Regions from separate parts of the Enterobacter sp. Taxon_8 genome, predicted to be linked through region 2. Evidence: predicted binding sites of a transcription regulator. Region 2 holds the regulator's gene; each other region holds the start of a gene.

Region 1 (5,424 bases), 1.0 Mb from region 2:
GGCAGTATCAACCATACTCATTGACTCATTTCCTCATTCGGCGCCGCGAGCTGCCGCGCCGTAAAAAATTAACCGTGTTTCTTCTTCGCGAAAATGACGCGCGCCAGAATGTTCAGCAACAGTACGCAAAGGGTAATGATCAGCACCCCGGCCCAGGCCAGCTGCTGCCATTCCGCGAATGGGCTCATCGCAAATTTAAAGATCGTCACCGGCAGGTTGGCGATCGGCTGCATCATGTCCGTGCTCCAGAACTGGTTGGAGAGGGACGTAAACAGCAGCGGCGCAGTTTCACCCGCGATACGCGCAACCGCCAGCAGGATACCGGTCATGATCCCGGATACGGACGCCTTCAGCGTAATTGCAGAGATCATCTTCCATTTCGGCGTACCCAGTGCATAAGCCGCTTCACGCAGGCTGTCCGGCACCAGTTTCAGCATGTTCTCGGTGGTTCGAATCACAATCGGCACCTGCAGCAGCGCCAGGGCAATCACACCCGCCCAGCCGGAGAAGTGTTCCATCTGCGCCACAACAACGGTGTAAACGAACAGACCCACCACGATAGACGGGGCTGACAGCAAAATATCGTTAATGAAGCGAATCACTTCCGCCAGCCAGGATTTACGACCGTATTCTGCCAGGTAAATCCCCGCCATGATGCCCAGCGGCGTGCCGAATACCGTTGCCCAGAGGATCAGCAACCCGCTGCCGGCCAGCGCATTCGCCAGGCCACCGCCCGCCGTGTTCGGCGGCGGCGTCATTTCGGTGAACAGCGAGAGTGACATTCCGTCAATCCCACGAACGATTGTCGAGAAGAGGATCCAGACCAGCCAGAACAGGCCGAATGCCATCGTCGCCATTGAGAGCGTTAGGGCAATGCGGTTTTTCATGCGGCGTCTGGCCTGCATTTTGCGGCGGGATTCCGCCAGTTCAGCAGTTGCTTGCATTTCGAGAGTGGCCATTAGCGTGCTCCCTCATTTTTAGCGAGACGCATAATCATCAGCTTGGAAATCGCCAGAACAATGAAGGTAATAACGAACAGAATCAGACCCAGCTCCATCAGCGCCGCCACGTGCAGCCCGGATTCCGCTTCCGCAAATTCATTCGCCAGCGCCGAGGTAATACTGTTACCCGGCATGTAGAGCGACGCGCTGTCGAGCTGGTAGGTGTTACCGATGATAAAGGTGACCGCCATGGTTTCACCCAGCGCACGACCTAAGCCCAGCATCACGCCCCCGATCACCCCATTTTTCGTGAACGGAAGGACAATGCGCCAGATTACTTCCCAGGTGGTGCAGCCGATGCCGTAGGCCGACTCTTTCATCATCACCGGCGTTTGTTCGAACACATCACGCATGACCGCCGCAATGTACGGAATTATCATGATGGCGAGGATCACACCTGCCGCCAGAATGCCGATACCGAAAGCCGGGCCAGAGAACAGGGCCCCCACAAACGGAATGGCAGAAAGGACATTACCCACCGGTTCCTGGAAATATGTAGCGAACAGCGGGGCAAAGATGAACAGGCCCCACATGCCGTAGACGATACTCGGAATAGCTGCCAGCAGTTCGATGGCAATCCCCAGCGGACGACGCAGCCAGCCTGGCGCCAGCTCCGTCAGGAACAGGGCAATACCAAAGCTTACCGGAACCGCAATCAGCAGGGCGATGAACGAGGTTACCAGCGTGCCGTAAATAGGCACCAGAGCACCGTAGATGTCGTTCGGCGCGTCCCACTCTTTGGTCCACAGGAAGGAGAAACCGAATTTCTGGATGCTCGGCCATGAGGAGAAAATCAGAGACACGATAATGCCGCCCAGCAGCAATAGCACAATCAGCGCAGCCAGTTTGACCAGCGCGCTGAAAATCATGTCACCTTTTTTACCCGGAGGGTTAAATGCAGGCTTGGTTGCAGCCATAAATTACTCTTCTGTTTGAGACGTTTTTACGAATATGCCCGGTGGCGCTGACGCTTACCGGGCCTACAGCTTAAACCGTAGGGCGGGCAAGCTCAGCGCCACCCGCCATCTTCGTTAAATATATCCTGTTAGTACAGCGCTTTACCGCTGCTGTCTTTCACGTTGGTTTTCCATGCAGCACGAATCTGCTCAACTACGTTGTCCGGCAGGGTGGCGTAATCCAGAGCGTTAGCCTGTTTGCCGCCGTTTTTGTATGCCCAGTCGAAGAACTTCAGCACTTCAGCGCCCTGCTCAGGTTTCTTCTGCTCTTTGTGCACCAGGATGAAGGTGGTAGAGGTGATTGGCCATGCACCTTCGCCCTTCTGGTTAGTCAGATCCTGAGCGAAGGATTTGCTCCAGTCAGCGCCTTTGGCAGCGTTAGCAAAGTTCTCTTCGGTCGGGCTAACCGGTTTGCCGTCTGCAGACACCAGTTTGGTGTAGGACAGGTTATTCTGCTTCGCGTACGCATACTCTACGTAGCCGATGGAGCCAGGCAGACGTTGTACGAACGCGGCGATACCGTCGTTACCTTTACCGCCCAGACCGGTAGGCCAGTTAACGGTTGAGCCGGAGCCGACTTTAGATTTCCACTCTTCGTTCACTTTCGCCAGGTAGCTGGTGAACACGAAAGACGTACCGGAACCATCCGCGCGGCGAACCACGGCGATGTTCTGAGAAGGCAGCTTCAGGCCTGGGTTGAGCTTAGCGATCGCTTCGTCATCCCATTTTTTGATTTTGCCCAGGTAGATGTCACCCAGCGTTTTGCCGTCCAGCACCAGCTCGCCCGACTTCACGCCCGGCAGGTTGATCGCCAGGACCACGCCACCGATCACGGTAGGGAACTGGAACAGGCCTTCCTGAGCCAGCTTATCATCAGACAGCGGAGCGTCAGATGCGCCGAAATCAACCGTGTTCGCGGTAATTTGTTTCACGCCACCGGAGGAGCCGATACCCTGATAGTTAACCTTGTTACCGGTTTCTTTCTGGTAGGTATCCGCCCATTTGGCATACACCGGCGCAGGGAAGGTTGCACCAGCGCCAGTCAGGCTTGCTTCTGCAAATACAGAGAACGCGCTCAGAGATAAGGTCGCGGCGACAACAGTTGCGACAGTGGTACGCATAACTTTCATAATGTCTCCTGCAAGATTTTCATAAATCGTTGTTTAGTGGCTACGATGAGCAAAATAGGACAAACAGGTGACAGATAAATGTACGAATTATGACAGTTTTATGACAATGAAAATTTAACTTAAAATACCACACAATAAAGCTTAATTTTCATCGTGTTAGCCACTTTTATGACAATACGTTTTCAGAAATATTTTCTTTATGTGACACTGAAAAAAGTAGCTGAAGATGACAAATTGTCATTATTAAAAACGAGACAGGATTGATTAAAAACAAACCGGGCGGGATAAAAAAGCTCCACCCGAGGGTGGAGCCTGAAGGGATTATTCTACGGTAACTGATTTCGCCAGGTTACGCGGCTGGTCAACGTCGGTGCCTTTGATCAGCGCCACATGGTAAGCCAGCAGCTGCAGCGGAACGGTATAGAAGATCGGTGCAATCACCTCTTCCACATGCGGCATCTCGATGATGTGCATGTTGTCGTTGCTGACAAAACCGGCATCTTTGTCGGCGAAGACGTACAGAACACCCCCACGGGCACGCACTTCTTCGATGTTAGATTTCAGTTTTTCCAGCAGTTCGTTGTTAGGTGCCACAACGATGACCGGCATATCCGCGTCAATCAGCGCCAGCGGGCCGTGTTTCAGCTCGCCTGCCGCATAGGCTTCCGCGTGGATGTAGGAGATCTCTTTAAGCTTCAGTGCGCCTTCCAGCGCAATCGGATACTGATCGCCACGACCCAGGAACAGGGCGTGATGTTTGTCAGAGAAATCTTCCGCCAGCGCTTCGATGCGTTTGTCCTGAGACAGCATCTGCTCAATACGGCTTGGCAGCGCCTGCAGACCATGAACGATGTCATGCTCAACGGACGCATCTTCACCTTTCAGACGCGCAAGCTTCGCCACCAGCATCAGCAGAACGGTCAGCTGCGTGGTAAACGCTTTGGTTGAAGCCACGCCGATTTCGGTGCCCGCTTTAGTCATCAGCGCCAGATCGGATTCACGCACCAGCGAGGAGCCCGGGACGTTACAGATGGCCAGAGAGCCCAGGTAGCCCAGCTCTTTAGACAGACGCAGCGCTGCGAGCGTATCCGCCGTTTCGCCGGACTGGGAAAGGGTTATCATCAGGCTGTTACGACGCACCGCAGATTTGCGATAGCGGAATTCAGACGCGATTTCCACATCGCACGGCACGCCCGCCAGGGATTCAAACCAGTAGCGAGAAACCATACCGGAGTTGTAGGAGGTGCCGCAGGCCACGATCTGAATATGCTCGACCTTGCTGAGCAGTTCGTTCGCGTTTGCGCCCAGCTCGCTCAGATCCACTTCACCGTGGCTAATGCGCCCGGTCAGGGTGTTTTTGATGGCGTTTGGCTGCTCGTAAATCTCTTTCTGCATATAGTGACGGTAAGCGCCTTTGTCGCCCGCGTCGTACTGCAGATTCGATTCGATCTCCTGACGCTTCACCTGCTCGCCTTTAGTATCGAAGACGGTCACGCTGCGACGGGTCACTTCCGCGATATCACCCTCTTCGAGGAAGATAAAGCGACGGGTAACCGGCAGGAGCGCCAGCTGGTCAGAGGCGATAAAGTTTTCACCCATGCCCAGACCGATAACCATCGGGCTACCGGAACGCGCGGCCAGAAGCGTTGACGGATCGCGGGAATCCATGATCACCGTACCGTACGCACCGCGCAGCTGAGGGATAGCACGGAGCACCGCATCACGCAGTGTACCGCCCTGCTCCAGCTCCCAGTGCACCAGGTGAGCAATCACTTCGGTGTCAGTTTCTGAGACGAAAGTGTAGCCGCGCGCTTTCAGTTCTTCGCGCAGCGGTTCGTGGTTTTCGATAATGCCGTTGTGCACCACCACGATGTGTTCAGACACATGCGGGTGCGCGTTGCCTTCAGACGGTTCGCCGTGCGTCGCCCAGCGGGTGTGCGCAATACCGGTTCCCCCGTGCAGCGGATGTTCTTCCGCGGCCTGGGCCAGCATCTGCACTTTACCGAGACGACGCAGACGGGTCATATGACCTTCTGCATCGACGACAGCCAGACCGGCAGAGTCGTAACCACGGTATTCCAGACGACGTAAACCTTCGAGAAGGATTTCAGCAATATCACGCTGCGCAACTGCGCCAACAATTCCACACATAATTTTAGATTCCGAATTTAGGCATTATGCCTGCGTTGTCGCTGACCTGTATTTGCCCTTTCCGGGCGCCCCGAGCCTTGTAGAGAGTGGGGTTATTTTTATGGGTACTGCTTGTGGGGGGAGGATTATATTATCCCCTCACCCCGGCCCTCTCCCCAAAGGGGCGAGGGAGAAAAACACCGCACC
Region 2 (5,424 bases):
CGAGGTTAGACACCGCCATGGAGAAGATACCGAGGATAAACACCAGGGTGCGGTAAGAAAGCGGCAGATACTGTGCAAAGAACTCTGCGCAGGCGCAGGTCAGGCCAACCGCGGTAACCAGACAGGCCAGGAAGATCAGCGCTGCCAGCAGCATACTGCCCGCACCGCCGAAGGTGTGCTGCACGTAGGCGTGAAGGATAGCCGCACCGTTGGCGTTCTGCTCAACCAGCATGGCGCTATCGGAACCCAGACGGAACAGCGCCAGATACAGCAGGGTCAGCCCCACACCAGCCATCAGGCCGGCCCAGATGGTGTAGCGGGTCAGCAGACGCGCTTCGGTCACACCGCGGGAACGCGCGGCGTTAACGATAACGATACCAAACACCATCGCGCCTAGCGTATCCATCGTCAGGTAGCCGTTCACGAAGCCGTTAGAGAACGCGGCATTTTTATAGGCGTCCATCGCGTCGCTAATCGGGCCGGCGGGCCAGACGATGGCCGCTACCGCCAGAACAATCAGCGCCACAATTTTCAGCGGAGCCAGGAAGTTACCCACGGTATCCAGCAGCTTGCCCGGATAGAGGGAAACCAGAATCACGATCGCGAAGTAGATCAGGCTGTAGATAAACAGCGGCATCGCGCCGTCACCGGTCAGGGGAGCAATACCCACTTCGAAGGACACGGTTGCCGTACGCGGGGTCGCAAACAGCGGGCCAACGGCGAGATAGCAGACGGTTGCCAGCAGAACGCCCGCCACTTTGCCAATCGGGGTGCTGAGGCTATCAACACCGCCGCCGACTTTCGCCAGCGCGATGACGGTCAGCACCGGCAGACCCACGGCAGTAATCAGGAAACCAAACGCGGCGGTCCAGACGTGTTCACCCGCCTGTAAGCCAACCATTGGAGGGAAAATGATGTTGCCTGCGCCAACGAACAGCGCAAATGTCATAAAGCCCAGCGCGATGATGTCACGCGATTTTAAGTGATGGGTCATAAAACCTTACTGCCTGTGGATGTGGTGTTGAAAACATTGAGATTTTCGATATCCCTCACGGGACGATACAGCCGAAAATTTGCTCAATTTCAGCGGGAAATGCTCCCGTCCTGGCGTGGAGAAGAATAGTTTTTCGATTTACCACGCAAATACAGTCGGTCTGACAGTATCTGGGGCGCAATTTAAACGCTTATAACGTTTAAAGGCAAGGTGGAATCGCAAAACCAGAACAATATGCCAGCATGAAAACACGCACCAGCACAATACGCTGTTTATAAGAAAAACCCATGGCTAATCATGCGAACAAAAAACAGCCAGCCGTATAAAATTCATCCGCGTTTCGCTTGACTGCAAAGCAAACGGGCCAGCGATGGCTGACCCGTGGAAAGGTAAAATGACACGCCCGCCGTCAGGCGATCTTTTTGGCAATTAATCGTTCCGGAATAACGAAACTGAAGCGGGTTCCTTTACCCAGCGTACTCTGAATATCGAGACGGCTTTCATGGTGATTCACCGCGTGTTTCACAATTGCCAGCCCCAGGCCGCTTCCGCCCGTCTGGCGCGATCGCGCTTTATCCACACGGTAGAAGCGCTCGGTCAGACGCGGAATATGCTCCGGCGCAATCCCCGGCCCGTTGTCCTCCACGCTAAACTCGGCCCCCGTTGGGGTATGGTGCCAGCGCACCACGATATCCGTCCCCTCCGGCGTATGATTCACCGCGTTATACACCAGGTTGGAAATGGCGCTGCGCAGCTCATCTTCGCTGCCCAGCACCTTCAGCGTGTTGTCGACGTCAAAGGTCAGGTGATGCTTTTTGTGGCTTAACGTCTGCGCTTCACGCTCCACGACCCGCAGCATCATCGGGACATCAATGGTGTCATTTAGCGCGAGCGTTGGCGCCGCTTCAATCTTCGAGAGCGTCAGCAGCTGCTTCACCAGGCCTTCCATCCGGTGCGTTTGCTCGCGCATGGTGTGCAGCGCTTTTTCACGCGGCGCACCTTCCAGCGTTTGCTCCTGCATCATCTCCAGGTAGCCCTGCAGCACGGTCAACGGGGTTCGCAGTTCGTGGCTGACGTTGGCGAAGAAGTTGCGACGCGCCCCTTCCAGCTGGTGCATCTGGGTAACATCGCGCGCCACCATCAGCCACTGCTTATCGCTGTAGGGCATCACGCGTATTTCCAGATGGCGGCCATTATTGAGCTTCAGATTGTGCGGACGGGTGAAATCACGCTTTTTCAGATACAGCGTGAACTCGGGATAGCGCAGAAGGTTGAGGATATTCTGGCCATTGTCATCCGGCCAGCGCAGGCCCAGCAGCTGCTGCGCCAGGCCGTTACACCAGAAGATCGTCCCTTCTTCGGTGGTCAGGATCACGGCATCCGGCAGCGACTCTGCACCGCTGCGAAAACGCTTAATCAGGCTTCCCAGCTCGCGGCGACGCTTTTTATTACGCATCTGCATCTGATGCAGACCGTAAAGCAGCGGCTCCCAGCTGCCGCTTCCCGGCGGCGGCGTCATGCTTCGGTCAACCCACAGCCACCAGGAGAGGCGCAGCAGATTCCAGAAATGCCAGATCAACAGCCCGGTGACCGACGCCAGCAGAAACCACGGCAGGTGTCCAAGAAAGGCCCCCAGAATGAAGGCCGGAATACAGCATAAGATCAGTTCAAAGACGAGCCTTTTCCATGACAGACGTTCCAGCACGCGTCATACTCCTGTCATTGTTCAGAAACGGGTAGAAAAACGATAACCCGTGCCGCGGACCGTCTGCACCATGCGATCGTGGCCGCTCAATTCCAGTGCTTTTCGCAGGCGGCGAATATGTACATCAACCGTCCGGTCTTCGACATACACGTTAGTTCCCCAGACGTTATTCAGCAACTGCTCGCGGCTGTAAACGCGCTCCGGGTGGGTCATAAAGAAGTGCAGGAGTTTAAATTCGGTAGGCCCCATGTCGAGGGGATTTTCACCGGTCATCACACGGTGAGAAGTAGGATCAAGGCTCAGCCCCTGCATTTCGATCACCTCTTCCACCGCCATCGGCGAAATACGGCGCATCACGGCTTTAATGCGAGCCACCAGCTCTTTTGGGGAGAACGGTTTAGTAATGTAATCGTCCGCACCGGTCTCCAGACCGCGCACGCGATCCTCTTCTTCTCCGCGCGCCGTGAGCATCACAACCGGGATATCGCGGGTCAGCGCTTCACGTTTCAGGTGTTTGATAAACTGCAGTCCGGAGCCGCCGGGCAACATCCAGTCCAACAGAATCAGATCGGGCCAGGGTTCATTCAGCTGGTTCACTGCGCTGTCATAATCTTCCGCTTCAACCGGCTGGAAGCCGTTTTGCTCGAGCACGAAGCACACCATTTCACGAATTGGAGCTTCATCTTCTACGACCAGAATACGTCTCGCCATACTTTGCCCTGTCTTATCTTATTTACGTTACAAGTTTGTAATTCGGCGCCATTATGCGTCAGATTTATGACAGATTTATGAAAAACAGTACCACGTTAACGGGCAAACCGTTGTTTTATTACAGCGGTTATTTTCCCTTCTCTGAACGTTTATAATCCTGCTTTCTCTTTTTTGCCACGGATCAGCTATGCGCATACTTCACACCTCGGACTGGCATCTGGGTCAAAATTTTTACAGCAAAAGCCGTGCGGCTGAACATGAAGCGTTCCTGGGCTGGCTGCTGGAAACGGCCCGGACGCATGAGGTGGACGCGATTATCGTGGCGGGAGATATTTTTGATACCGGCTCGCCGCCGAGCTACGCGCGCGAGCTGTACAACCGCTTCGTGGTGAATTTGCAGCAAACAGGGTGTCATCTGGTGATTGTCGCCGGCAACCACGATTCCGTCGCAACGCTGAATGAATCCCGCGACATCCTGGCGTTTCTCAATACCACCGTCGTCGCCAGCGCCGGGCACGCCCCGCAGATCCTGAAAAAACGCGACGGGTCGCCGGGGGCGGTGCTGTGTCCGATACCGTTTTTACGTCCGCGCGACATCGTGCAAAGCCAGGCGGGGCTGTCGGGTGCGGAAAAGCAGCAGCATTTATTACAGGCCATCACCGACTATTACCACCAGCAGCACGCCGAAGCCTGTGCACTGCGGGGTGACCAGCCGATTCCGGTGATTGCAACCGGGCATCTCACCACGGTCGGGGCCAGTAAAAGTGACGCCGTGCGTGACATCTATATCGGCACGCTGGATGCCTTTCCGGCGCAAAACTTCCCGCCAGCCGACTACATCGCGCTCGGCCACATCCACCGCGCTCAGGTCATCGGCGGCTGCGAGCATATCCGCTACTGTGGCTCACCTGTTTCGCTCAGCTTTGACGAAACGGGCAAAGCCAAATCCGTGCATCTGGTGAGTTTTAGCGAGGGCAAACTCAGCGCCGTCGAAACACTGGAGGTACCCGTCACCCAGCCGCTGGCGGTGCTGAAGGGCGATCTCGACGCCATTACCGCCCAGCTGGAGCAGTGGCGCGGCGTCGAGCAAGATCCCCCCGTCTGGCTGGATATCGAAATCACCACCGACGACTACCTGCACGATATGCAGCGAAAAATCCAGGCACTGACCGAAGACTTACCGGTAGAGGTGTTACTGGTGCGCCGCAGCCGCGAGCAGCGCGAGAAAATTCTGTTAAGCGCTCAACGCGAAACGCTCAGTGAGCTTCGGGTTGAAGAGGTGTTTGAACGCAGGCTCTCGCAGGAGGAAATCGACGACACGAAGCGCGCAAGGCTCAGCGAACTGTTCAGCCATACCCTGCACGCGCTCAATGATGAGGAAGAAAACGCGTGAAAATTCTGAGCCTGCGCCTGAAAAATATCAACTCCCTCAAGGGCGAGTGGAAAATTGACTTTACCGCTGAGCCGTTTGCCAGCAACGGGCTGTTTGCCATCACCGGCGCGACCGGGGCAGGTAAAACTACCCTGCTCGACGCCATCTGTCTGGCGCTTTATCACGAAACGCCGCGCCTGAATAAGGTCTCCCAGGCGCAAAACGATCTGATGACGCGCGACACCGCCGAGTGCCTGGCGGAAGTGGAGTTCGAGGTAAAAGGCATCGCCTACCGCGCCTTCTGGAGCCAGAACCGGGCGCGCAACCAGTCTGACGGGAACCTGCAGGCACCGCGCGTTGAGCTGGCGCGCTGCGAAGATGGCAAAATCCTGGCCGACAAAGTGACGGATAAACTGGAGCAAACCGCCGCGCTCACCGGGCTGGACTATGGCCGCTTTACCCGCTCGATGCTGCTCTCACAGGGGCAGTTTGCTGCCTTCCTCAACGCCAAACCGAGCGATCGTGCCGAGCTACTGGAAGAGCTGACCGGCACCGAGATCTACGGCCAGATTTCCGCCATGGTGTTTGAAAAACACAAAGCCGCCCGCAGCGTGCTTGAAAAATGCGAGGCGCAGGCGGCGG
Region 3 (5,424 bases), 390 kb from region 2:
AACTCCACGCGGGAGATGTTGAGGAAGCTGCCCGGCGTCAGGCCGGTGTCCTGCCTGAAGGTGCGGATCAGCGTCTCCTTGCGCAGCGAGAAGCGTTGGGCAAGCTCGTCGAGGGAAGGCGGTGCGGCCAGGTCGGCAAGAAACGCCTGCCGCACGTGCTGGCTGGTTGAGCGAAGCGCATCTGCGTTTTTCTCGCATCGGGGAAGGGCTGAAAGCAGCGTATCCACGGATGCAGGCGACATCGTCTCAACAATATCAAGGTAGCGCTTAAAGAGCGTAGGGTCGCGAATCACCTGGAGCGCCAGAGGAAGATCGGTGTCGATATAGAGCATATGGTAGCTGCGCGGTTGCCCGGCGACGGGGTTGCAGCTGTGCGGCGCGGAGGCCGGGATCACAATGAGGTCCCCGGGGTTAAGGATGTATTCTCTGTCATGGCACACGCAGCAGGTCTGGCCTTCCATTATCGCGCCGATAGAGAGCTGAGGGTGGCTATGGCGTTTATACGCCTGCGTGCTCCGCCACGTGCTGCGCAGCTCAAGGCCTGAGGCGCGGTGAAAAGTCTGCCGGATGTGTCGGGTATCGGTCATAAGCACTCCTTCTGGACGTTTTTTATACCACGTCAGCGAACCGTCTGGCAGCGCTTCATTAAGAACCTTCCGGATATACCCAACTTTACGCCCACGGCCAGTCATGTTGACTACCCTTAATACCCTAAGCGGTAAAACAAGGAGATTCGACATGGCTTATCAGACAGTAAACCCTGCCACTAACCAGCTCATCAAAGAATACCCCTCACATACCGACGCGGATATCGAAGCGGCGCTGAAGGCGGCCGATGCGCTTTACCATTCGGACTGGGCGAAAGGCGACATCAGCCAGCGCCTGCCGGTGCTGCATAAGCTTGCCGACCTGATCGACGAGCGTACCGAGGAGCTGGCGAAAATCGCCAGCCAGGAGATGGGTAAGCTCATCGAACAGAGCCGCGGCGAGGTGAAGCTGTGCGCGCAAATCGCCCGCTATTACGCTGACAACGCGAAGCAGTTCCTGGCCCCGGTGAAGTATCAATCCGAACTCGGGGAAGCGTGGGTGGAGCATCATCCCATCGGCGTGCTGATGGCCGTTGAGCCGTGGAACTTCCCGTATTACCAGCTGATGCGCGTTCTGGCGCCAAATCTGGCGGCGGGTAACCCGGTGATCGCCAAGCATGCCAGCATCGTGCCGCACTGCGCCGAAACCTTTGCCCATCTGGTCCGCGAGGCGGGCGCGCCGGAAGGTGCATGGACCAACCTGTTTATCTCGTCCGAGCAGGTGGCGAACATCATTGCCGACGATCGCGTGCAGGGCGCCGCATTAACCGGCTCTGAAAAAGCCGGCAGCGTGGTGGCCGCGCAGGCGGCGAAGCACATCAAGAAATCCACGCTTGAGCTGGGCGGTAACGACGTATTCGTGGTGCTGGACGATGCGGACCTGGACAAAGCCGTCAAGATTGGCGTGAATGCGCGTCTCAACAACGCCGGGCAGGTCTGTACCGCGGCGAAGCGCTTTATCCTGCATGAAAAGATCGCCGACGCTTTCCTGAGCAAATTCACCGAGGCGTTTAAGCAGGTGAAGATTGGCGATCCGCTGGACGAAAGCACTACGCTGGGGCCGCTGTCGTCGAAAGATGCGCTAGAAACGTTGACCAAACAGGTTAACGAGGCGGTGAAAAACGGCGCGACGCTGCACTATGGCGGCAAGCCGGTGCAGCGCGACGGCAGCTTTTTTGAACCGACGATCCTGACGAACATCTCGCGCGACAACCCGGCGTACTTCGAAGAGTTCTTCGGCCCGGTGGCGCAGATGTACGTGGTGAAAAACGACGAAGAGGCGGTCGCGCTGGCGAACGACTCCCACTACGGCCTGGGCGGGGCGGTATTCAGCCAGGATATCGAGCGCGCGAAGAAGATGGCGTCGCGTATCGAGACGGGGATGGTGTACATCAACTGGCTCACCGATACCGCGCCAGAGCTGCCGTTCGGCGGCGTGAAGCGCTCCGGTTACGGACGCGAGCTGTCGGATCTGGGGATTAAAGAATTTGTGAACCAGAAGCTGGTGGTGGTGCGTAAGTAACGTAGTAATAAAAAACCTGCCGAATGGCAGGTTTTTTATTTATCAGGTGGATTAGAAGCTCACGCCGCCGCCGAAGTAAGCGCCGTCTACCAGCGTGTGGTTTGGACGACCGTCTTTGCCATCAACGCTCACGTGACGATAACCCACCTTCAGCGTCACCGGCTTCACTGGCGTCCAGCTTACGCCGCCGTTCGCTTCAACGTAGTTTTTCACGCTGTTGTTCAGGCCGTCTGGAGCAACGTAGCCTTCACCGAATACCCTGATGCTGTCGGTCAGGGCAACGTTCACACCGCCGCCGACCGGGAACGCCACGCCGTTATCGCCTTTCTTCGGGCCAACGTAGAGGGCCTTAGCGCCTGCGTTCAGCATCACCGGGCCGACCTCGAAGTTGTAGCCTGCACCCACGCCACCGGTCGTGGTGCCGTCGTCGGTGTTTTTCAGCCAGCTACCTTCGGTGTACAGACCAGAGGTTGATTTACCCATTTCGACGTTCAGGTTAGTGAAGTTCTTACCCTGCTCAATGCTGCCGCCCATGGCCAGTGCGGAGCCTGATACGGCGGTCAGAGCGGAAAGAAGGAGAACGTTGAGCTTTTTCATGAGTTTTTCCTCTTCATCAAATTAATCTGAGGGCACCTTAACAAGAGCTGTTTATCACTGCAAATGTGATGTTTGTCGCGTTTTTAAGCTGATTTTGTTGGGTTTTTGAATTTTAAATGTTGGTTGAATGTTGAGCCGGCAAGGAGTCAATACGTAATGCATTCGCGTTTAGGGATGGTTCAGGGTTTTGATTAAACGTACGCTGAACGAGCCGGAGAATGTAGTTCGTGTTGAATTAATTGAGTTTCTAATAATTTCCAAAAGTGTTTCAGTTGTCACAGATTAAGACACAGGTTTACATTTCTGGAGGTGGTTATACGTCCCGCAACGCCAGGTCGCTTTCCGCCATGTCATTTTTCTGACACGTTCCTTCTTTACGTTGTTGGCTTCACTTCCTGGACACTAACAATATGAAAAGAAAAATTATTCCTGTGCTTATCGGCTGTGCGCTCTCTTTCTCTGGCCTCGCGGCGCAGCCCACTGCTGAGCGCTATGTCGTCAGCTTCCCTGAAGGCTCCCACGTGAGCTACAGCGGCGCGTTTGCCGATGCGTTTCCGAACGGACTCCCTGTGGGAATCGGCTCCGGCCTGCTGTTTACGGGCAAGCAGGGCGATGCCCTGACCTTTGCGACCGTGACCGATCGCGGTCCCAACGCCGATGCGCCAAAAATGGGTAAAAACGAAGCCAAAATATTTGTCACGCCTGATTTCGCGCCGCTGCTGATGACCATCCGCGTCCAGAACGGCAAAGCGGAGGCGGTTGATGCCCGCCCGCTGCATGATGATAAAGGCGAGATTAACGGTCTGCCGCTGCAAAGCGGCGTGATTGGTTCCACCAATGAAGTGGCGTTCAGCGATACCTTAAAGACGCTCAGGGGTGACAACCGTGGCCTGGACACAGAAGGCATCACCCCGGACGGAAAAGGCGGCTACTGGCTGTGCGACGAATATGGTCCGTTCCTGATTAACGTCGACAGCAAAGGGAAGATCTTGGCGATCCACGGGCCGCAGGCCGCGGAAGGGGAGAAATCCATCGCGGGCGGCCTGCCAAACATCATCAAATGGCGCCAGCCGAACCGGGGCTTTGAAGGCCTGACCCGGATGCCGGACGGACGCATTATCGCCGCCGTGCAGAGCACGCTGGACATCGACGGTAAGAGCAAAAAGCAGGCGCTGTTTACGCGTCTGGTGAGCTTCGATCCGGCAACCGGCAAAACCGCAATGTACGGTTACCCCATCGACAGCGCGGCCTACGACAAAAACAGCGACGCCAAAATCGGCGATATCGTGGCGCTTGATGACCAGCACATCCTGCTGATTGAGCAGGGAAGCGATAAAAACGACGGAATGCGTAACCTGATTTACAAGGTGGATCTCAGCAAGGCGAGCGACCTTTCCGCCTTCGACAAGCCGGGCGAGTACCCTGAGTTTGATGATGAGAAAACCCTGGCGCAGCGCGGCATTACCCTTGCGGCTAAAACGCAGGTCGTCGATTTGCGCGCGTTGGGCTGGCAGCAGGAGAAGGCCGAAGGGCTGGCGCTGATCGACAGCAAAACGCTTGCGGTGGCGAACGATAACGACTTTGGCGTAAAGGTAGCGATGCAAAACCCGGTCGAGGGCAAGAAGCTCAAGGATTATCGGGTGAACGCGGAAGGCAAGCTGACGCTGGATGATAAACCGGTGGAAACCACGCTCAGCGTGAAGCCGCTGAAGAAGCCGGAGTCGGACAGCGAGCTGTGGATTGTGACGCTTCCGGAGGCGGTGAAATAATACCAGGGCTTACCCTTCACCCTAGCCCTCTCCCCATAGGGGAGAGGGGATGTTCGATGCGGTTATTTCTTCAGACCCGCAAACGCCGCCCGAATTTCTTCCTCCGGCAGTTGTATGCCGATAAACACCATCACGCTGTGCGGCGCTTCATCGCCCCACGGGCGGTCCCAGTCGGCGCTGTACAGGCGCTGCACGCCCTGGAACAGCAGGCGGTTGGGTTCGCCGTCAATCCACAGCATTCCTTTGTAGCGCAGCAGCCTGTCGGCAAACGACAGCAGCAGGTTCTCCATCACGCGGGAGACCTCGCTGATATCCACCGGATAATCCAGCTCCACCACAATCGACGCCACGTCGTTTTGCTTGTCTCCCATAAAGTGGAAGCGCGGTTTCGCGGTGACGTTCTCCTCCAGCATAAAGCCGTTGGTGTTGAACAGCTGGGACAGGTCGATATCGCCGTGCGTCACCGTGTAAATCGGCGCGCGGGAGTTAATGCGGGTCAGGCGCTCGCGAAGCTTTTCGCTTTCGCCCGCCACGTCGGTTTTGGTCAGCAGGATGCGGTCGGCGTAGCCCACCTGAGACTGGGCGATGGTGAACTGGTTCATCTGTTCGTCGGCGTGGACCGCATCAACCAGGGCAATCACGCCGTCCAGCAGATAGCGCTGACAAAGGATCTCATGGGAGAAAAAGGTCTGAATAATCGGGCCGGGATCGGCCATGCCGGTGCACTCGATCACCAGGCGGTCAAAGTCGATTTCCCCGCGATCGCGGCTGTCGAGCAGGTCCAGCAGGGCATCTTCTAATTCGTTAGAGCGGGTGCAGCAGATGCAGCCGTTGGTCAGGGTTTTGATCTGCGTGGCGCGATCGCCAATCAGCTGGTCGTCTACGGAGACTTCGCCAAATTCGTTTTCGATGACGGCGATTTTGAAGCCGTGCTGCTCGTTCAGAATGT

Evidence for each region. Region 2 encodes PhoB, which activates phosphate uptake and scavenging genes when phosphate is short. Its sites were predicted from a motif close to CTGTCATAAAACTGNCNNAT; they were not measured.
Region 1: a site for PhoB is predicted at 3,175-3,194, ahead of pstS (phosphate ABC transporter substrate-binding protein PstS). Genes of this name have one in related genera too.
Region 3: a site for PhoB is predicted at 3,052-3,071, ahead of AC4IBF_RS18745 (esterase-like activity of phytase family protein). Genes of this name have one in related genera too.

Annotation. Positions count from the first base shown of each region.
Region 1 is NZ_CM177989.1:4,557,605-4,563,028, reverse strand. Features, by position in the region: gene pstB (phosphate ABC transporter ATP-binding protein PstB) at 1-21, opposite strand, end outside; gene pstA (phosphate ABC transporter permease PstA) at 69-959, opposite strand; gene pstC (phosphate ABC transporter permease PstC) at 959-1,918, opposite strand; gene pstS (phosphate ABC transporter substrate-binding protein PstS) at 2,047-3,087, opposite strand; gene glmS (glutamine--fructose-6-phosphate transaminase (isomerizing)) at 3,409-5,238, opposite strand.
Region 2 is NZ_CM177989.1:3,551,248-3,556,671, forward strand. Features, by position in the region: gene brnQ (branched-chain amino acid transporter carrier protein BrnQ) at 1-994, opposite strand, end outside; gene phoR (phosphate regulon sensor histidine kinase PhoR) at 1,404-2,699, opposite strand; gene phoB (phosphate response regulator transcription factor PhoB) at 2,721-3,410, opposite strand; gene sbcD (exonuclease subunit SbcD) at 3,598-4,803, shown strand; gene sbcC (exonuclease subunit SbcC) at 4,800-5,424, shown strand, end outside.
Region 3 is NZ_CM177989.1:3,938,778-3,944,201, reverse strand. Features, by position in the region: gene AC4IBF_RS18760 (helix-turn-helix transcriptional regulator) at 1-587, opposite strand, end outside; gene AC4IBF_RS18755 (NAD-dependent succinate-semialdehyde dehydrogenase) at 739-2,109, shown strand; gene AC4IBF_RS18750 (YfaZ family outer membrane protein) at 2,161-2,706, opposite strand; gene AC4IBF_RS18745 (esterase-like activity of phytase family protein) at 3,117-4,475, shown strand; gene yjiA (GTPase) at 4,538-5,424, opposite strand, start outside.